DNA from 2 places in the Brachybacterium sp. SW0106-09 genome. Region 2 is predicted to be linked to the other one. Evidence: predicted binding sites of a transcription regulator. Region 2 holds the regulator's gene; the other holds the start of a gene.
What was found. Region 2 encodes LexA, which represses DNA repair genes until DNA is damaged. Its sites were predicted from a motif close to TCGAACANNTGTTCGA; they were not measured.
Positions count from the first base shown of each region.

Region 1 (10,445 bases), on a different contig from region 2:
GCGGTCGCCCACCGACTCCTCGAGGGCGGCGCCGACGTGCGCCGCCGTGTCGAGGACCTGCGCTCGATCGGCTCGGTGATCGTCGTGGCCGACGAGCTCGCCGCCCCCGCGGAGCTCGGGCCGCTGCTGCTCCCGCTCGCCGGGGCGATGCGCTCCCTCGCACCGGGCGCGCGCCTGGTGACGATCTCCCGACCCGCGACGGGCGAGGAGCCCGCACGCGACGCCGCCCGCGGCGGTATCGAGGGGTTCCTGCGCTCGGTCGCGCACGAGATGCGCGGCGGCGCGACCGCCAACGGCATCCTGCTGGCCGACGGGGTCGGGGCCAACGCCCCCGGCGCCGTCGGCGCGCTGCGCTTCTTCCTCTCCGCCCGCAGCGCCTTCATCACCGGCCAGCTGCTGACCGTCTCCACCGAGGCGGGCAGCACGACCGAGAACGCCTCGCTCCCGCTCGCCGGGCGCACGGCGCTGGTCACCGGGGCTGCGCGCGGCATCGGCGCGGCCATCGCCCGCACCCTCGCGGCCGACGGAGCACGGCTCGTGGTGCTCGACGTCCCCGGCGCGGGTACCGAGCTCGCACGCCTGGCCAATGAGCTGCGCGCGATCCCGCTCCAGCTCGACGTCACCTCCGCCGACGCCGGGCGCCGCGTGGTCGAGTTCCTGCACGAGAAGGGGCTGACCCTCGACGTGCTGGTGCTCAACGCCGGCATCACCCGGGACAAGCTGTTCGCCAACATGACCCCGGACCGCTGGGACCCGGTGCTCGCCGTGAACATCACAAGCCAGATCGCGCTCACCGAGGCGCTGCTCGAGGCCCAGGGCGAGGGAGGCGGCGTGCTCGGCGCGCAGCCGCGCATCGTCTCGCTCGCCTCCACCAGCGGCATCGCCGGCAACCGCGGCCAGACCAACTACGCCGCGTCCAAGGCGGGTGTGATGGCCTTCGTCGACGCGCTCTCGGGACGTCTCGCCCCGCTCGGCGGCACCGCGAACGCGGTCGCGCCCGGCTTCATCGAGACCGAGATGACCGCGAAGATGCCGCCGCTGACCCGCGAGGTCGCCCGGCGTGTGAACTCGCTGCAGCAGGGCGGCCTGCCCGTAGACGTCGCCGAGGCGATCGCCTTCCTCGCGAGCGACGAGGCGGGCGGCGTGCAGGGCGAGACCCTGCGCGTGTGCGGCCAGAACATGGTGGGCAAGTGAGCGCGGGGCAGGGCGCCGCGGCGCGTACCGTGAACGCGCCGGAGCAGGTCAAGGAACTCTCCGACGTCCCCTCGTTCCCCGCGATCTACGCCGCCGCGCTCGACCCGCGCTCCCGCCTCGGCGGGAAGCGCGGGAAGGGCGGAAAGGGCGGTGGCGCGGAGACGCTGCCGAGCATCGCCTACCGGGTGAGGAAGGTGCGGATCGACGCCGAGCGCGCCCGCGACTTCGACCACCTGATGGGCGGTCCCGCGACGGACCTGGTCCACCCCGGCGTGCTGCACGTGCTCGCCTTCCCCGTCTCGCTCGCGCTCATGGCCCGGCGCGACTTCCCCTTCCCGCTGCTGGGCCTCGTGCACCTGCGCAACCAGGTGCTCCAGCACCGGCCCGTGAAGGTGGGCGATCTCGTGGACGTCGAGTGCCGGGTGCGGGACCTGCGCCCGCACCGCAAGGGCCGCACCTTCGAGGCGGTCTCGACGATCCTCGGCGAGGACGGCGAGATCATCGCCACCGACGTCTCCACCTATCTCGTCAAGGGCGGGAAGCCGGCCGCGGCGGAGCCCTCGGGCACGGCGCCGTCCAGCGCCGCGTCTTCCAGCGCCGCGTCTTCCAGTACCCCGTCCTCCGGTGCCGTGCCCTCGGGTGCCGCGTCGTCGGCCGCGAGCGCCGGGGCGACGGGTGCGGACGCCGCGACGTCGGTCGGCGGGCGGTCGAGGCGCGACTTCGAACCGCCGCAGCCGACGGGCCGCTGGGTGCTCGGTGCGGACACCGGACGGCGCTACGGCGCGGTCTCCGGCGACGTGAACCCGATCCACCTCTCCGCCGTCACCGCGAAGGCCTTCGGCTTCCCCTCGGCGATCGCGCACGGGATGTACACCGCTTCGCGCGCCTTCACCGAGGCGAGGGTGGACCTGTCGAAGCCGCTGCGCTGGGACGTCACGTTCGACGCCCCGGTCACGCTGCCCGGCTCCGTGCTCGTAGCCTTCGAGGACGATCCGTCGGTCGGGACCGCACGGTGCGTGGGCTGGAAGCCCGCCCGCGGGGAGAAGGGGCCGCGGCGCTGCTTCGAGGTCGAGGTGACGACGCTCGGGCGGTAGACGGGGCGGGGTCGGGGCGGTCTCGACGGTGTCCGCGCCGCTCATCGCGCGAGCGGTGGGCAGGGCGGGGGCGAGCCCCTGGGGGACCGGTGACCTCGGCCTCGGGGTCTGCAGCGGCGGTGGTCGACGGGATGCCCCCGTCGATCACCGCCGCTCGCGCTGTCGGTGTTCCTGCTGATTCTTCGAGCGGTGATCGGTCGAGAGCGCGAACAGGAGTCAGGCGACGTTCGAAACGATGTGGGGTCGGCGACGCCCGTTCCCTCCGGCCGATCGCGGCGACCGGACCCATGGCTGTGAGGTGCGTGAGCGTCACGTCTCCTCCACACAGGATGGTTTTCCACAATTCCGGACTACTGATCAGTAGTGATGACGCAGCTCTTCCGTTCATCGAACAGACCTGCGAAAATACAGGCATGTCATTCGATTCGTACGGTGGGGCCGTGGAGCCTCCGGAGTCCGACGGGGAGTCCCGTCGGCCCGGTGGCGCGCCGAGCCTCGCCGCGGGGGTCGAGGAGCTCGTCGTCGACGGCATCGACGTCATCCAGGCCAAGGCGGCGCTCGCACGGCTCGGGGAGCGAGGATCGGCCGATCTCGAGGCGCTCGACGCGCAGCGGACGATCGCCCTGCTGACGGAGCTGCGGAAGCTCTCCGGCGCGGTGGCGGCGATCGAGGCGCGTGCCCTCGTCAGTCTCGAGGCGGCGGTCGCGGACGACAGCCTCGAGCGCGGGGAGACGCCCCGGCAGGCGCAGAGGGTCGCGCGTGCGGAGGCTGCAGCCGCGCTGAAGAAGTCCACGTCGGCCGCGGGGCAGAGCATGTCCTCGTGCAGGCGGCTGGTCCGTTCGATGCCGCGCGTGCTAGGGGCTCTCGCCCAGGGGCGGGCGATGCCCGCCGCAGGTCACCAGGTGGGGCGGGCGATGGGGCCGGCGACGCCTGAACAGCGGGAGCAGGTGGACCGGATCCTCGGCGCGCATCTCGCGGACCTCGAGGACTGCGGACCGGGGGAATGGGGCGACGAGGCCGCGCGGATCCTCCACGCGCTGGACCCCGAGGTTGCGGCCGCGCGTCACCGCGTGGCGCGACGGGAGCGCAGCGTCACCGTGCGCCGCGGACGGCACGGCATGGCGACCCTGACCGCGCATCTGCCCGGCCTCGACGCCGCGCGGATCCGCAAGACGCTGTCGGTGGCCGCCGAGCGGTCGCGGGCCGACGGCGACCGGCGCGGTCACCAGCAGATCATGGCCGATCTCCTCGCCGACACGGTCCTCGGCCGCGGCGAGGGAGGCGAGCTCCCTGTGGTCGACATCGGCGTGATCATCACCGACCGCTCCCTGCTCGCGCCCGGCCATGCCGACGCCGCGACCGTGGAGGGCCTCGGCGCGGTCCCGTACGAGCACATCCGCGAGGAGATGCTGCGCGCGCTCGAGCACCCGGATCCCGAGGTCGTCCTCGCGCTGCGGAAGCTCCTCCAGGACGCGGAGGACGGGCAGCTCGTCGCAGTGGAGTCCCGATCACGGGCGTTCCCGGCCGGCCTCGGCCGCCTCCTCCGCTACGCGCACCAGACCTGCCGGGCTCCGCACTGCGATGCGAGCATTCGGCAGATCGACCACATCGTCCCCTGGTCGCAGGGCGGGCCGACGAGCCTCGACAACGGCAACGGGCTCTGCGCCGCCGACAACCAGAAGGAGGCGGCGTGCGCGACAGCTCGGGTGATCACCGACGAGGACGGCACACGACGCACGGTCGAATGGACGACCCGCTATGGACAGACCGCAAGGCGGCGCGGCGTGAACTTCGACCCCGTCGGCACGGCGCTGCGGAAAGCGGGAAAGGCACCGGCTGTCCCGGACGTCGGCGAGGGAGGCCCCGCGGAGCCCGACCATGACGTGCTCACCCCGGTGCACCGGCTCTTCGCGCTGCCGGAGCTCCGTGCAGTGGAGGAGGACGGCGAGGTGCAGGCTGCCGAGGTGCACCCCGAGGACGTGCGGCCTCTCGGCGAAGGGTCCGCTCCCGACGCAGAGCCCGCGACGTCGCGACCAGGGGGCACAGTGCGGCCGCATCCTCCCGCAGGGAGAAGAGCGGCCCGGGTGGACTACCTCGTGGTCCTGCCGCCCACTGGTTCACGCGCACGGCCACCCGAGCAGGACGCGGCCTGAGGCCGAGCCGTCGGCACCCTCAGCCCAGACCGGCCTCGAGCGTTCCCAGCAGGTGCTCGACGAACTCGGCGGGCCGGACCTCGTCGAGCAGCTCCACCGTCGGCCCTCGACCCCACCGCCCCAGCTCGTCACCGACGGTCTGGCCACGGGTCAGCGTCCCCGCCAGCTCGACGTCCACGGGGAGCGGCCGGGTGCTCGCGAACTCCCCGGTCAGGGCGTGCGCGGTGACCAGCGGATCGTGTACGTGCGCGGTCCAGCCGAAGCCGTCGGCCTGGTGGAACTCGAAGTAGAAGCGCACCGCTTCGGCGAGGATCCGCGCGACCGGATGCGCTGAGCGCGCGGCGAGGGCCTCGAGCCGCTCGAGCTCCGCACCGGTGAAGACGATCTGCTCGGTCGCCTGCAGCGCGCCCAGCACCGGCAGCTGCGGCGCCGAGGCGAAGGCGGCGACCACACGCTGCGCCGCCTCCGGGTCCACCGCGATGTTCCACTCGCTGGTCGCACCGGTGTTGCCGCGATGGTTGATCGCACCGCCCATCACGTGCAGCCGGCGCAGCAGCCGCGGCAGCTCCGGCTCGATCTCCAGCGCCAGAGCGAGATTCGTGTGCGGTCCGAGCACCAGGCCGACGAGCTCCCCGGGCCGCTCCCGCGCCAGGTCCACCCACAGCTGCGCCCCCGAGCGGGGATCCTCCGCGCGGGTGGCCTCGGGCAGCACGGCGTGGCCGAGCCCGCCCGCTCCGTGGGTGTCCTCGGCGAACATCGGCGGCTCGACCAGCGGACGGTCCGCGCCGAGGGCGACCGGCGCGTCCACGCCCAGCAGCTCCGAGAGCGCGAGGTTGTTGCGGTGCACGGTCGCGGCCGGGACGTTCCCGCCGGTCGAGACGATCCCGGCGACCTCCGCGTCGTCCCGGCAGGCGAGATAGGTCAGGGCGATCGCGTCGTCGATGCCGGTGTCGCAGTCGACCAGGAGGGGGAGTGCCATGGGGTCAGCCTACGGAGGCGCGGATGCTCGTGGTCCGGCCGCCGACTGTGGCGAGACGGCCGGCGCCTCCCGCCAGCGCGGGCTCGGACCGGTGACGCTCGTATCGTGCGACAAGCGGAGAGCGGCGGGCTCTCGAGGCGCTGGAATACGTCAGCCCATCGGCCCGAACAGGACGAACGCGAGGACGGCGATGAGGAGCGCGCCCGGGATCAGCATGCTCCCCGCCAGCAGTCGGGGCCGGCCCTCGGCGGAGTTCGCCCCGGCACGCAGGCCCTGGCCGATGAACCAGGCCGCGAGGACGAGGTCGATCAGCGCCACGAGCAGGAGGACGACGAAGGGGGCGGTGTCCATGCGCCCATCCCACCATGCTCCCCGGCGCGACAGAGGCCGCTTCCGGAATCCCTTCCCTCGGGCCGCAGGAGAGCGGAGGATCTCTTCATGGCGCATCCGCAGATGTTCGACGACGACGATCCGTGGCTCGAGCGCGTCCGGGAGATCGCGCTCGCCCTGCCCGGGGCGAAGGAGAAGATCAGCCATGGCCGGCCCGCCTTCCACACCGTGAAGGTGCACTGCTACTACGGCGGATCCCTCAAGGTCGACGGGGAGTGGGTTCCTCATGAGCAGTCCGTGATGCTGCACCTCCCGCCCCGGGAACGGGCCGCGCTCGCCGAGGAGCCCCGCAGCTACGTGCCCGCCTATCTCGGCCCGTCGGGCTGGCTCGGCATCGACCTGGACGAGGCGACCGACCTCGTCGAGCTTGCCGAGCTGATCGAGGAGTCCTACCGCACCGTCGCCCCGGCGCGGCTGATCGCCGAGCTGGAGGCGCGGGAGGGCTGAGCTGGAGGCAGGGCCCGCGGCCGACTCAGCTCGGCGGCGTCGGCAGCTCCTGGAACGCCTCGAGCAGCGGCATGAGGTGCTCGCCGATCTCGACCTGCGCGAGCAGCAGCCCGATCGTCCCGTCGGCGTCGACGAAGAAGTCCGTGCCGCACCCGCCGGACCAGCCCCAGCGGCCGCGATGCTCCCCTCCGGTGACGACGCTGACCCCGAAGCCCCAGCCCGTCCCGTCCCAGAAGCCGGGATAGAACGAGTCGGGCCGCTTGACCTCGGCGGGCACCTGGTCGGTCGTCATCATCGCGAGGTGCTCCGGGGAGAGCAGCTCCCCGTCCCGCAGCGCGCGCAGGAATCGCAGGTAGTCCGCCGCGGTCGAGACGAGCTCGCCGTGGGAGACGTCCCCGCCCGGCGGGCCGACGAGCGGGCCGCCGCCCGCAGCCTCGACCTCTACGAGCTCGCCGTCCTCGACGGTGAAGGAGGGCGGCAGACGATGGTGCTGCGCCGCGGGGACGAAGGAGCCGGTGTCGACCATCCCGAGCGGCTCCAGCAGGTCCGCGCGCAGGTGCGCGTCCAGCGGCGATCCGGTCACCCGGGACAGCAGGATCCCGAGCACGGAGAAGGAGTGGTGGTAGCGCCACACTCGACCGGGCTCGCCCGCCAGCGGCAGCGCGCCGAGCGCCGCGAGCCATTCGTCGGCCGCGAGGGACCACGGCGCCGAGCCCGCCTCGAGGCCGGCCTGCGCCATCGTCCGCTGCAGCGGACCCTCCGCGGTCGCGATCCCGAGCCCGGAGGTGCAGGTCAGCAGGTGGCGGAGCGTGATCTCGGTGGGGGAGGGGACGGCCCGGTCGATGTCGGCGTCAGGGCGGGGGAGCACGCGCGGGGCGGCGAGCTCGGGGAGCCAGGGAGCGACCGGTGAGTCGAGCGCGAGCACGCCCCGTTCGACCAGGCGCAGCGCTGCGACGGCCTGGATCGCCTTGGTCATCGACTGGATGCGCACGATCGCATCGAGCGGGAAAGCAGGAGAGGTCGCCGCTCCCGGCGCGACCCGGCCGCGGGCGACGGGCTCCGGATCATGGCCGTGGGCGATGATCCCGCCGGGCACGGTGCCGGCATCGATCGCGGACTCGAGCAGGCGGACGGCGGGCGGGGTCGACGTCGACATGGGGCCAGAGTAGACGCGCGCCTAGACTCGGACCATGACCACCTTCGAGGACTTCGTGCTGCTGGAGCCGCGTGAGGTCCCGCTCGGCGGACCGCGCGGCATGACCGTGCACCGCACGCTGCCCGCCCGGCGCACCTCCCTCATCGGCGCCTGGTGCTTCGTGGACCACTTCGGTCCCGACGACGTCTCCGCGACCGACGGGATGCGCGTGGCCCGCCACCCGCACACCGGGCTCGCGACCGTGTCCTGGCTGTTCGACGGGGCGATCACGCACCGCGACTCGATCGGCAGCCACGCCCTGGTGCGGCCCGGCGACGTGGACCTCATGGTCGCCGGCTCCGGCATCACCCACTCGGAGTTCTCCGCGAACGACACCACCGTGCTGCACGGCGTCCAGCTCTGGTTCGCCCTGCCGGACCGGACCCGCTTCCGCGAGCAGGAGTTCCTCGTCCACACCCCGACGGAGGTCGCGACCGGCACCGCCCGCGCCCGTTGGGGCCTCGGGACGCTGCACGGCGTCGACGGCGACGGGGACCTGCTCGAGGACGCGAGCCCCGTCGTCACCGACACCGACCTCGGCATGGCCCAGCTCGAGCTGCGCGCCGGGAGCACGCTGCGGCTCGACCTCGACCCGGGACACGAGCACGGCGTGCTCGTGGACCGCGGCACCGCGCGGCTCACGACGGCCCGCGGGACGGGACCTGCGACGGGCGGGACGGGCGACGAGCCGTCGGCCCGGTCGCTGCGCGCCGATGTCGCGCCGCGCGAGCTGATGGTCCTGCCCGACGACGTCGACCACCTCGAGATCGAGGTGACCGGCGACGAGGACCTCCGCCTGATGCTGCTGTCCGGGGAGCCCCTGGGCGAGGACATCATCATGTGGTGGAACTTCGTGGGCCGCTCCCACGAGGAGATCGAGGCGTTCCGCGCCCGCTACCAGGCCGAGATCGGCGTCGAGCTCGCGCTCGAGGACGCGCCGATCGCGCCGATCGTCCGCGAGCGCGGGGGACTCGCCGAGGACGACGAGCAGTTCGGCCCCTTCGCCCCACACACCCCCGCCGCGCTGCCCGCCCCGAGGCTGCCGGGCGGGCGCCTGCGCTCGCGGGGACGGCGGGGCATGCCCGCCTGAGACCGACGCGCGGGCCGCGCCCACGCCTCCGACGAATGCCGCACGCCCCCGCCGTGCACCCGACGTCCCTGCCCTCCATCCCACTGCACGAGAGACCTCATGACCAGCACCGCTGCCCAGCCCGAGCCGACCGACGAGCTCCCCGCCCCTGACCAGACCGAGCGGGTGATCCTGCGCGCCGCCCAGGAGCACGGCGAGATCGGCTGCCCCTGCGACATGCTCGTGATCGGGGATACCACCGGTGTGCTGACCGCCGATGCGCTCGAGCTCGTCGCCGACCACCCCGGCGCGCGGGTCCTGTCCTGGACCAGCTCCCGCGCGGAGACCGACGCGCTCGCCGCGCTGCTGCCCGGTCCGCTAGAGGCCGGGCGCCTCGTGCTGCTGACGGGCGCGGAGCCCGCCCCGCTCGAGGATTTCGCGGCCGGGGCCGAGGCGCATCTCGCGCTGGCCCGTCTGCCGAAGTCCCTCGCCGCGCTCGAGGACCTCGCCCGACGCCTCGCGGTCGTCGCGGAGCGCAGCGGGCGGGATGACCTCACCCTCGTCGCCGGCGGCCGCGTCAAGCACATGACCCATTCCCAGAACGACACCCTCGCCGCCGTGTTCTCCGAGGTGCGCGGCTCGCGCGGACTGGGCAAGTCCCGCGCCCTCGTCGCCTCCGGGCCGCGCGCCGACGTCGACGCCGCGCAGCCCGCGACCGGTGAGGCGCGCGTCGCGGTGCGCGGGCAGGAGCAGGCGCTCGCGCTGCGCGGCCTCGGCGGCGTGTTCGGCGGGGCCCGGGCCGACGCCGGCTCCCTCCTGCTGCTCGAGGCGCTCGATCGAGCGGTCGTCGGCGGGGAGCTCGGGACGGGCGACGAGCGGTCCGCCGCCGCCGCGGAGGACGGAGCCGGGGAGAACGCGATGGCCCGCGCGGACGGGGACGCCGGCGACCTGCCCCTCGCGGTGGACCTCGGCTGCGGCAACGGCCTGCTCACCGCGTATCTCGCCGCCGCGCTGCCGGGGATGCGGGTGCTCGGCAGCGACGACGACGCCGATGCGGTCGCCTCGACCCGCGCGACCCTCGCCGCCTCCGGGCTGGACCGCGAAGGGGTGGAGGTGACCTGGGATGTCTCACTCTCCCGGTGCGAGGAGGCCGCCGCCGACCTGGTGCTGCTGAACCCGCCCTTCCACGACGGCACCGTGGTCGACGCGACGCTCGTCCAGGGCCTCCTCGACGCCGCGGCCCGCGTGCTGCGTCCCGGCGGGCAGCTGTGGTTCGTGCACAACTCCCATCTGCGCTACCGGCCGGAGGTCGAGGCTCGCTTCGGTGCCGTCCGCCAGCGCGCCCGCGACCGCCGCTTCACGGTGCTGAGCGCGGTCAGGGCCTGACGGCGCCGACGGCTCCCCGGGGAGGACGGCCCTCCCCGGGGAGGACGGCCAGGGACGACGAGAAGGGCGGGACCATGAGGTCCCGCCCTTCCGGTGTCGTGCGTCGGCCCGAGGCCGATGCCGTGATGTCGCCGCTCAGGCCACCATGCTGCGCAGCACCGAGCTGAACATGGTCAGTCCGTCGGTGCCGGTGCGGGTGCCCGCGCCGGGCTCGTCGGGCCCGAAGCCGGGCTCGACCGCGTGCTCCGGGTGCGGCATGAGGCCCACGACGTTGCCCGCGGCGTTGGTGACGCCCGCGATGTCGTGGCGCGAGCCGTTGGGGTTCTGCTCGAAGCCGGCCGGGCCGTGAGTGGCGCCGGCGGCGTAGCGGAAGACCACACGGCCCTCGTCCTCGAGCTGGGCCAGGGTGCGCTCGTCGGCCACGTACTGGCCGTCCTGGTTCTTCAGCGGGACCCGGATGACCTGGCCGGCCTCGTAGCCGGAGGTCCAGGCGGTGCGGTTGTTCTCCACGGCCAGCGGCTGGTCGCGGCAGATGAAC
Region 1 covers NZ_BCAK01000013.1:11,382-21,826, reverse strand. The annotation lists gene Y09_RS07100 (3-oxoacyl-ACP reductase) at 1-1,194, shown strand, start outside; gene Y09_RS07095 (MaoC/PaaZ C-terminal domain-containing protein) at 1,191-2,288, shown strand; gene Y09_RS07090 (HNH endonuclease signature motif containing protein) at 2,702-4,441, shown strand; gene Y09_RS07085 (nucleoside hydrolase) at 4,461-5,420, opposite strand; gene Y09_RS07080 (hypothetical protein) at 5,571-5,771, opposite strand; gene Y09_RS07075 (MmcQ/YjbR family DNA-binding protein) at 5,859-6,257, shown strand; gene Y09_RS07070 (serine hydrolase) at 6,283-7,413, opposite strand; gene Y09_RS07065 (pirin family protein) at 7,448-8,542, shown strand; gene Y09_RS07060 (class I SAM-dependent methyltransferase) at 8,642-9,907, shown strand; gene purQ (phosphoribosylformylglycinamidine synthase subunit PurQ) at 10,043-10,445, opposite strand, start outside.
Region 1: the regulator LexA is predicted to act here: its motif matches at 2,676-2,691, upstream of Y09_RS07090 (HNH endonuclease signature motif containing protein).

Region 2 (10,445 bases):
CCACCCCGACCCCGCGACCTTCCTGGGCAAGGGCAAGGCCGCCGAGCTCGCTGACATCGTCGCCGAGTCCGGGGCGGACACCGTGATCGCCGACGGCGAGCTCGCTCCAGGCCAGCGCCGCGCCCTTGAGGACATCGTCAAGGTCAAGGTCATCGACCGCACCGCCCTGATCCTGGACATCTTCGCCCAGCACGCGAAGTCCAGGGAGGGCAAGGCCCAGGTCGAGCTCGCCCAGCTCGAGTACCTCCTGCCGCGTCTGCGCGGCTGGGGCGAGTCCATGTCCCGTCAGGCCGGCGGCCAGGTGGGCGGCGCCGGGGCCGGTATGGGCTCTCGCGGCCCGGGCGAGACGAAGATCGAGCTGGACCGCCGTCGCATCCGTGACCGGATGGCGAAGCTGCGCCGCGAGATCCGGCTCATGGCCCCCGGACGCGAGGCGCAGCGCGCCGACCGTCGCCGCCACCAGGTGCCGGCCGTCGCGATCGCCGGCTACACCAACGCCGGGAAGTCCTCCCTGCTGAACCGGCTCACCGGCGCCGGGGTGCTGGTCGAGAACGCGCTGTTCGCGACCCTGGACCCGACCGTCCGCCGCGCCACCACCCCGGACGGGCGCGAGTTCACCTTCGCCGACACCGTCGGCTTCGTGCGCCACCTGCCCACGCAGCTGGTCGAGGCGTTCCGCTCGACGCTCGAGGAGGTGGGCGACTCGGACCTGCTCCTGCACGTCGTGGACGCCTCCCATCCCGACCCCGAGGGGCAGGTCACCGCGGTCCGCACCGTGCTCGGCGAGATCGAGGGCTTCGACGTCCCCGAGATCGTCGTGCTGAACAAGGCCGATCTCGCCGCGCCCGAGACCATCGCGCGCCTGCGCAGCCAGGTCGAGGTCAGCGCCGTGGTCTCCGCCCGCACGGTGGAGGGGATCGAGGAGCTGCGCGAGCTGATCGCCGAGCGCCTGCCCCGCCCCGCGGTCGAGGTCGACGTGGTCGTGCCGTACTCCCGCGGCGACCTCGTCTCGCGAGCCCACACCACCGGGGAGGTCCTCGCCGAGGAGCACCTCATGGAGGGCACCCGCGTGCACGCGCTCGTGGACGAGACCCTCGCCGCGGAGATGCGCACCTCGTCCTGAGGCCGCGGTGCCGCGGGGGTCCCGCAGCGGCGGGAGATCGGGCACACCGGGGTGCGCCTCGGCGGGTCCCGGTGCCCGCGCGGATACGCTGATCCGATGACCTCCGCACCCGAGCATCCCGTCGCCCCGGCGGCGGCCGACGTCCCGCTGTCGGACCTGATGGATGCCGCGGTCTCCGCCGTCGGGGGCTCGCCCCGCCCCGGCCAGCAGACGATGGCGGAGGCGGTCGACCTGGCGATGTCCGGCGGCCGGCACCTCCTGGTCCAGGCGGGCACCGGCACCGGCAAATCGCTGGGCTATCTGGTGCCCGCGATGCGGCACGCGCTCGTCACCGGGCGCCCCGTGGTCATCTCCACGGCGACGATCGCGCTGCAGACCCAGATCGTGCGCAAGGACCTGCCGCGACTCGTCGAGGCGCTCGCCCCGCACCTGCCGCGCACCCCCACCTTCGCGCTGCTCAAGGGGCGCGCGAACTATCTGTGCAAGCACAAGATCGCCGGCGGCTACCCGGTCGACATCGAGCCCGGCGCCCTGTTCTCCGAGGCGTCCTCGGACCCCTCCCGCACCGGCGGCGAGAAGCTCGGCACCCAGGTCAAGCGCCTGCGGGAATGGGCGGAGGAGACCGACACCGGGGACCGGGACTCGCTCGAGGACGCCGTCTCGGACCGTGCCTGGCGTCAGGTGTCCGTCACCGGGAACCAGTGCATCGGCACCTCCTGCCCGATGATCCAGGACTGCTTCGCCGAGCGCAGCCGCGAGGTCGCGCGCGAGGTGGACGTGGTCGTGACGAACCATGCGCTGCTCGCGATCGACTCCTTCGACCGCCACGGCATCATCCCCGAGCACGACGTCGTCGTCTTCGACGAGGCCCACGACCTCACCGCCCGGGTCACCAGCGCCGTCACCGAGGTCCTCAACCCCGGCATGCTGCGCGGCGCGGTGCGGGACCTGCGCGGCCTCGGCGTCGCGGCGACCGCGCTGGACGATGCGGGGGAGGAGCTGCGCGCCGCGCTCGAGCTCGCCCCCGACGGGCGCGTGCTCGGAGACCTGCCCGATCAGCTCGCCGATGCCGTCGGCCACGTCCGCGTCGAGGCGCGCACCGCCCACTCGGACGCGAAGGACGCCGGCGACGACTCCTCCGCCGGGGCGCGCAAGACGGTGCGGGCGAACCTGCAGGAGATCATCGACGTGTGCGAGCGCCTGAGCGACCCGGGCGAGGACGACGTCGTCTCCGTCTCCCGCGGGCAGGCGACCGGTCGGGCCTCGCTGCAGGTCGCGCCGCTGAGCGTGGCCGCGGCGATGCGCGGTGCGATCCTCGAGGACCGCACCGCGGTGCTGACCTCCGCGACGCTCGCCCTCGGCGGCCGCTTCGAGCCGGCCGCCGGGGAGGTGGGCCTCGCCCGCCGCGGACGGGTCGCCGAGGCCGAGGTCCCCGCCGCCGAGGACTCCGGGGCCTGGGCGGGCATCGACGTGGGCAGCCCCTTCGACTACCGCCGCCAGGGCATCCTCTACACCGCCCGCCACCTCCCGCAGCCGGGCCGCGACGGCCCCTCCCCGGCGATGCTGGACCACCTCACCGAGCTGGTGGAGGCCTCGCGCGGGGGAGCGCTGTGCCTGTTCTCCTCGCGCCGCGGCGCGGAGATCGCCGCCGAGCACGTCCGTGCACGGCTGGACCTGACCGTCGCGGTGCAGGGCGAGGACTCCATGGCGAACCTCGTGCGCACCTTCCGGGAGGACGAGGACGCGAGCCTGTTCGGCACGCTCACGCTGTGGCAGGGCGTGGACGTCTCCGGCCGCTCGCTGCGCCTGGTCACCATCGACCGGATCCCGTTCCCCCGCCCGGACGACCCGCTGATGTCGGCCCGGCAGGAGCGGATCGCCCAGCACGGCGGCAACGGCTTCATGGCCGTCGCCGGCCAGCACGCCGCGCTGCTGCTGGCCCAGGGGGCGGGGCGGCTGATCCGGCGCGAGACGGATCGCGGGATGGTCGCCGTGCTCGATCCGCGGCTGTCGACCGCGCGGTACGGCTCGTTCCTGCGCGAGTCGATGCCGCCGCTGTGGCCGACGGCCGACCCCGAGGTCGCCCTCGGCGCGCTCCGGAGGCTCGCCGCGGATTCCTGAGGCACGCCGCGGGCTCCTGAGGCTCGCGAGCCCGGGGGCTCAGACGGAGCGCAGCACCGCGACGACCTTGCCGAGGATCTCGGCGTGGTCGCCGAGGATCGGGGCGAAGGCCGGGTTGTGAGGCATCAGCCACACGTGGTCGTCGCGCTGCACGAAGGTCTTCACCGTCGCCTCGCCGTCGATCATCGCCGCGACGATCTCGCCCTTCTCCGCGGTGCTCTGCGAGCGGACCACCACCCAGTCCCCGTCGCAGATCGCGGCATCGATCATCGAGTCGCCGACCACCTGCAGCAGGAAGAGGTCCCCGCCGCCGACCAGGCGCTCGGGAAGGGTGAAGACGTCCTCCACCTGCTCCTCGGCGGTGATCGGGATGCCGGCGGCGATCCGTCCCACCAGCGGGACGTTCACCGAGCTGCCGCCGGGCTCGATCTCGACGGGCGGGGCGGGGGCGTCGTCGACCTCCGGCATCACGACCTCCATCGCGCGCGGACGCTTGGGGTCGCGGCGCAGGAAGCCCTTGCGCTCGAGGGTCTGCAGCTGGTGGGCGACGGAGGACGAGGAGGTCAGGCCCACGGCATCGCCGATCTCGCGCATCGACGGCGGGTAGCCGCGCGCGGCGACGGCCTCGTTGATCGTCTCCAGCACGAGGCGCTGGCGGCGCGTCAGGCCGGCCGTGCGCTCGTCGGCCGGCCCCTCGCCGCGGGCCCGGGTCGGCTTGGGGGTGCTCGGCGTCATCGTGCGGCCTCCTGGCGTCGTCTGTCGGACCCATCGGGTTCCGTTGTCCTCGTGGCCCAGCGTAGGGCGGCGCGCGGCGGATGCCAAACATGTGTTCGATGTTCCTCTTGCGTGTCGCGAGCGCCGCGGGCTACAGTCGCACAGAGATTCGATCGAACAGGAGTTCGGAGATGCGTACCCATACCGCCACGGTCCTTCCCTTCCCGCGGCAGGACGAGCAGGCCTGCGAGGCCGTCGCTCGACCGCGTGTTCGACTCGAGCCGACCCGCCGCGGCCGGCGCCTCCTCACGGGCGTCGCCTTCCTGCTCGGCCTCGCGGTCGCCGCGATCGCCCTCCTCGCGCTCGACCTCCCCGCCGCCCTCGCCGGCACCGAGTCCGCCCAGCCCGCCGTGATCACGGTCGAGGCGGGCGACACCCTCTGGGACTACGCCGCCGAGCACGCCCCCGAGGGGATGGACGAGGCCGAGTTCGTCGACGAGGTCCGCAGCCTCAACCATCTGCCCACGGGCCGGATCACCGCCGGTCAGCAGCTCGAGCTGCCCGTGCTGGAGGATGCCTCGCGCTGAGCGGGGGTCGTGCCGGTACCCTGAGCGGATGCACTGTCCGTTCTGCCGCCACCCCGATTCGCGCGTCGTCGACTCGCGCACGTCCGACGACGGCGCGACGATCCGGCGCCGCCGCCAGTGCCCAAGCTGCTCGCGACGCTTCTCCACCTCGGAGACCGCCTCGCTGTCGGTCCTCAAGCGGTCCGGGGTGAGCGAGCCTTTCAGCCGGGCGAAGGTCATCTCCGGCGTCCGCAAGGCCTGCCAGGGCCGTCCGGTCAGCGACGACCAGCTCGCCCTGCTCGCCCAGCGGGTGGAGGAGACCATCCGGCTCAGCGGGCAGGCGGAGATCGACGCCCCTCAGGTGGGCCTGTCGATCCTGCAGCCGCTCCAGGAACTGGACCTCGTGGCCTACCTGCGCTTCGCGAGCGTCTACCAGGACTTCGACTCCCTCGACGACTTCGAGGCCGCGATCGCGCGGCTGCGCGCCGAGGGCTCCCAGGTGCAGGGGGCGACCTCCGGGGGCGGCGCGACGGGCTGAGCGCCGCCCGCCGTCTGCACGGATCCGGAGAGATTCCTGGACATGGTGCAGGAGGGGGTCGGACTGTGCTTAAGATATTCCTCGTGCACCGACGAGGTGCACACCAGATCGGCGGTCGTGGAGGGGAAGCCACGGCCGCCGATCGCCGTCCCGGGACCCTGAGGTCCCGGGGCGTCGGCGGAGGGTTCAGCCCGCCATGCCGGCCGGGAGCTCCCGGGAGTGGACCACTCCGAGATGCTGCGTGGAGCGCGACATCGCGACGTAGAGGTCGCCCGCGCCGTGCGCGTCGATCAGCTCCGCCGGCTCCACGATCACCACGATGTCGAACTCCAGGCCCTTCGCGTCCTGCGCCGTCATCACGGCGACCTCGTCGTCGACGCCCGCCGAGCCGATGCCGACCGACGGCACGGACTCGAGGGTGTCGATCGCGGCGGCGAGATCGCGGAGGCGCTCGGCCGCGGCGATGACGGCGATCCGTCCCGGGAGGCGATCGTGCACGCGGCGCACCGCCTCGGCGCTGCGCGCGGTGAGCTCGGCGGGGGAGACCTGCTCGAGCAGCGGGTCCTCCTCGCCGTCCCGGACCGAGCTGACCTCGGTGACCGGCAGTGAGTGGGCCTGGGCCATCGCGACCGCGCGGTCCATGATCCGGCGCGGGGTGCGGTAGTTGACGGTCAGGTGCTCCACCTGGAGCCGGTCCTGGATGTAGGGGGACAGCGCCGCGGTCCAGGAATCGGTGCCGCCGGCGGAGGAGGTCTGCGCGACGTCGCCCACCACGGTGAAGGACTTGGTGGGGGCGCGGCGCATGAGCGCCCGCCAGCTCATCGGGGAGTGCTCCTGCGCCTCGTCGACCACGACGTGGCCGTAGGTCCAGGAGCGCTCGGAGGAGGCGCGCTCGGCGAGGGTGCGGCCGTCGCGGATCTGCCCGACCTGATCGGCGAGGTCCTCCGCCCGGACGATGCCGGAGGTGTCGATGTTCTCGATGACCTTGCGGGCGTACTCCACGTCCGCTCGGCGTCGCTCGGCGTCGTCCCTGGCCTTCGCCTCGGCCGGGGCGGCGTCCTCGCCGAGGAGCTCTGCCACCTCGTCCAGCAGCGGCACGTCCTCGACCGTCCAGGGGGAGTCCTTGGGGCGCACCAGCAGGTCGACCCGACCGGCGAGGGAGCGGGGCGCCGCTGCCCGCAGGCGGTCGGGACGTGCGAACAGGATCCGCAGGAAGCCCTGTGGGGTGTAGGGGAGCCAGGCCAGGTTCAGCTGCCGCTTCACCTCGGGGTCGTGGCGGAGGTCGGAGAGCAGGTCCGGTCGGTCCTCCGGCACGATCGTGGAGCCCTGCGCGACGAGCGCGCGCTCGTACGCCTCGACCAGGCGGTCCATCGCCGCGCGGACGAACACGGCGCGGGCCGCGTTGTGGGGCTTGTGCGTGGCGCGGGCCTCGCGCCGGGCGGTGCGGAGCATGTCCCGGGTGAGCACGAGCGGCGTGCCGTCGATCCGCAGCCTCACGTCCTTCTCGGGGACCGCCTGTCGCTGCTTGACCGCGCGGGAGAGCAGCTCCGCCATCGCGGCATCGCCCTTGACGCGCGCCACGTCGTCGGCGTCGTGGGAGAACGTCTCGACCCCGGGGAACATCTCCCCCGGCGTCATCATCACCACGCCGGACTCGCCGAGGCTGGGCAGGACGCGTTCGATGTAGCGCAGGAACCCGGGAGTGGGCGCCATGATCAGCACGCCCGTGTGCTCGAGCCGTCGGCGGTGGGTGTACAGGAGGTAGGCGGCGCGGTGCAGGGCCACGGCGGTCTTGCCGGTGCCCGGTCCGCCCTGGACCACGAGCACGCCGCGGTTCTCGGAGCGGATGATCCGGTCCTGCTCGGCCTGGATGGTCGCGACGATGTCGCCCATCCGGCCGGTGCGCGTGCCGGAGACGGCGGCGAGCAGCGCCCCCTCGCCCTGGAGTACCACGTCGTGGTCCCCGTCCTCGAGCACGCTCTGGTCCAGCACGTCGTCCTCGAGACCGACGACGGTGCGGCCGCGGCTGATCAGGTGCCGGCGCAGGCGCACGTCGAGGCGCTCGGTGCTGGTCGCGCGGTAGAAGGCGGCGGCGGCCGGGGCGCGCCAGTCCACCAGCAGCTGTTCGCGCTCGGGGGTGAACAGGCCGATACGTCCGATGTAGTGGCGTGCGGCGTCGTCCATGTCCAGGCGTCCGAAGACGACGCTGCGGGACACGGAGCGCAGCAGGGCGAGGCGGTCCTCGTAGAGGGCCATGAAGGAGTCGCGCTCGGAGCGGTTCTGGTGGGTCGAGGCCTGCTGCGACCCCTGGATCCGGTCGAGGTTCCGCTCGACGTGGGTGATCAGCTCGTCGACCCGGGCGTAGAGGAGATCGGCGTACTCCTGCTCCCGGGCGATCTCCCGAGCGACCTGCTCCTCGGCCTCCCGAGCGACCTGCTCCTCGGTCCCGTCCACTGGTCTGCCCCCTCCGGTCGCTGCTCCACCTGCCGCGCCCTCCCGGGCGGACCCGGGGTCGGCGAGGCACGGTGGTCCATTATGGTGGACCCGCCTGGATGCGTGTGCCATCAGGTCACCGACATCTCCACGGCAGCGAGGGAGGAGAGCCCGATGCGCGATCCCCGAGATCTGTACCGCTTCGAGTCGACCGAGGTCCTCGAGGCCGTGCCCCGTTCCGGACTCACCCTCGTCCACGCCCTGCCCGGCATGGTCGACGCCGGCAACGCCTGCCGCATCGCCGCCGACTACCTCCGCGACGAGCTGCGCCACCTGCGCCTGGTCTCCTTCGAGACCGACGAGCTGCTGGACTACCGCGGCTCCCGCCCCCAGGCCACCTTCGACGGCACCTCCTTCTCCGAGGTCGCGATCCCGGAGATCACCCTCTGGCTGATGTACGACGAGAGCGACCGACCCTTCCTCTTCCTCGACGGTCCGGAGCCGGACCTGCAGTGGAAGCGGCTCGCCGAGGCGCTCATCGACCTCGTGGAGTACTTCGAGGTCGAGCGGGTGGTGGGCATGCAGGCCGTGCCGATGGCGGTCCCGCACACCCGGCCGATCGGCCTGTTCGCGCACGCCAACGATCCCTCGCTGCTGGGCCGGCCCGGCACGCGCCCCACGCCGGCGCCGGGCACCGACACCTCCGAGGGGGAGGAGGGCTCCTCCGAGCTCGTGATCCCCGCCGCCTTCAGCTCCCTGCTCGAGAACCGGCTGGGGAGGGCCGGGCATCCGGCGATGGGCTACGCCGCCCAGATCCCGCACTACCTCACCCGCACCGACTTCCCCGCCGGCGCTCTCGCGCTGCTGCGTCGGGTGAGCGAGGCCGCCGAGCTCGACCTCCCGCTCGTGCACCTCGGCGACCTCACCGATGCCGCGACCGTCGCGCTGCAGGGCACCCTCGCCCAGAACGGCGAGGTCCACCAGATCGTCAGCGCCCTCGAGGAGCAGTACGACGCGATGAGCGAGGGGGAGGACCGCTCCCCGCTGGCGACCACGCTGGACCTGCCCACGGCCGAGGAGATCGGGGAGCACTTCGAGCGCTTCCTCGCGGACCACGAGGAGGACCCGGGCGACGGGACGCGGGACGGCTGAGCCCCCTGGGCCGACGCGAGGGAGCCGTCGATCACAGTTCGTTATGTCTTCGTGACCAGGTGTTCGCCATCGACGTGTGAAGCGGGCCACGGTCGTGTCAGAATGGTCGCGTTGCGGTGATGCAGTTCCAGCAGGACAGTCCGTTGACGGTGCCTCCGGCACAGCAGTACGGCACGCACCATTGCGCCACCCGCTCCGGCGGGGGACGGCTTCACGCGGCACCGCGATCGCGTCGTGCGATCGATGATGGACGACACAGAAGGTGACAGGTATGGCACAGGGCTCGGTCAAGTGGTTCAACGCCGAAAAGGGCTACGGATTCATCGAGATCGACGGAGGCGGCGCAGACGTCTTCGTGCATCACAGCAAGATCGACATGGACGGCTACCGCGCCCTCGACGAGGGTCAGCGTGTGGAGTTCGAGGTCAGCCAGGGGGACAAGGGCCCGCAGGCCGAGCAGGTCCGCCCGCTCTGACCACGGAACTCCCGTGAACCGACGGACCGGGCAGGAGCATCGCGCTCCTGCCCGGTCCGTCGTCCTCGGGGGATGATCCGCACGTCCGACGGCGCGGTCGACGGCGCAGCGCCGCGCAGGCCCCCGCAGCGTGCAGCCCTCGCGGTGCGGCCTCGCGCCGGGGCCTGCGCCGACGGGTCAGTCGCCGCCCAGCACCGTCCCGGCCCGGGCCAGGGCGAGCACCCGGTCCTGCCGGGCGAGCCGCACCGAGACCGCGTCCGAGCGCAGCGCCCGGTCGATGCCGTCGGGCAGCGGTCGCTGGGAGGCCAGGAGCACGCAGTTCCCGCGGCGCTTGCCGGTCAGATGCGCCGGCTCGGCGATGACGCCGACGTGCGAGAAGACGGCCGAGAGCGTCGCGACCTCGTCGGCCAGCAGCCGCGTCCCGGGCGGTGCGGCGCAGTTGGCGAGATAGAGGCCCCCGGGGCGCAGCACCCGCGCCCCATCGCGGACCGCCGCGAGCCCGATCAGCTCGGGCGGGGTGACCGAGCCGGCGAAGACGTCCCTGACCAGCACGTCGAAGCGATCCTCACGCCAGTCCGCGAGGGCAGTGCGCGCATCGTCGACCCGCAGCCGCAGCCGGGGCGAGCGCGGCAGGTCGAACCACTCCCGCACCCGCTCGGCCAGCAGCGCGTCGAGCTCCACCACGATCTGCCGTGCACGGGGGTGGCGGGACGCGACGGCGCGGGGGAGGGAGCAGCCGCCGCCTCCGAGATGGGCGAGCTGGGCGGCGCGCTCCTCGTCGGACTCCTCGAGATGGAGGTCGATCACCTGCAGCATCCAGCGCATGTACTCGAACACCAGGTGCTCCGGATCGGGATGCAGGTGCGAGGAGGGGACGCCGTTGACGTCCAGCAGCACCGAGCCGTCGGTCTCGACCGTGAGCCGCGCGGTGCCGGTGGAGATGGGGATCGCCGTGTCCAGCGGGCCGAGGCTGTCGAAGGGGGCGCGCGGGGCGCGATCACGGCGGGGCATCGCACCACTCTAGGAGACGCCGCCGCGGAGGTCCGTGCGGCCCACCTCTCCTCCCCAGCCCCCGCCCGTCCCCATCCAGGCCGTCGCGGGCGTCGTCCGTCACACCCTCCGCCTAGCGTTCAGGGCACGAGGTCGGGACGAGACCGGCCGGCACCGGACACCCCGCCCGACGGGCGGCACCGACGACAGCACCGAGCAGGAGGAGGAGCGCGATGGGCACCACCACGGCACGCAGCGGAGGGCGGCACCCCGAGACGGTCCTGCGCTCGGACGCCCGCTCCCTGAGGCTGCTCCTCGCCCGGCTCGATCAGG
Region 2 covers NZ_BCAK01000004.1:124,047-134,491, reverse strand. The annotation lists gene hflX (GTPase HflX) at 1-1,123, shown strand, start outside; gene Y09_RS03325 (ATP-dependent DNA helicase) at 1,220-3,244, shown strand; gene lexA (transcriptional repressor LexA) at 3,284-3,979, opposite strand; gene Y09_RS03315 (LysM peptidoglycan-binding domain-containing protein) at 4,150-4,545, shown strand; gene nrdR (transcriptional regulator NrdR) at 4,574-5,062, shown strand; gene Y09_RS03305 (ATP-binding domain-containing protein) at 5,249-7,516, opposite strand; gene Y09_RS03300 (proteasome assembly chaperone family protein) at 7,670-8,647, shown strand; gene Y09_RS03295 (cold-shock protein) at 8,919-9,122, shown strand; gene Y09_RS03290 (spermidine synthase) at 9,300-10,133, opposite strand; gene Y09_RS03285 (SAV_6107 family HEPN domain-containing protein) at 10,346-10,445, shown strand, end outside.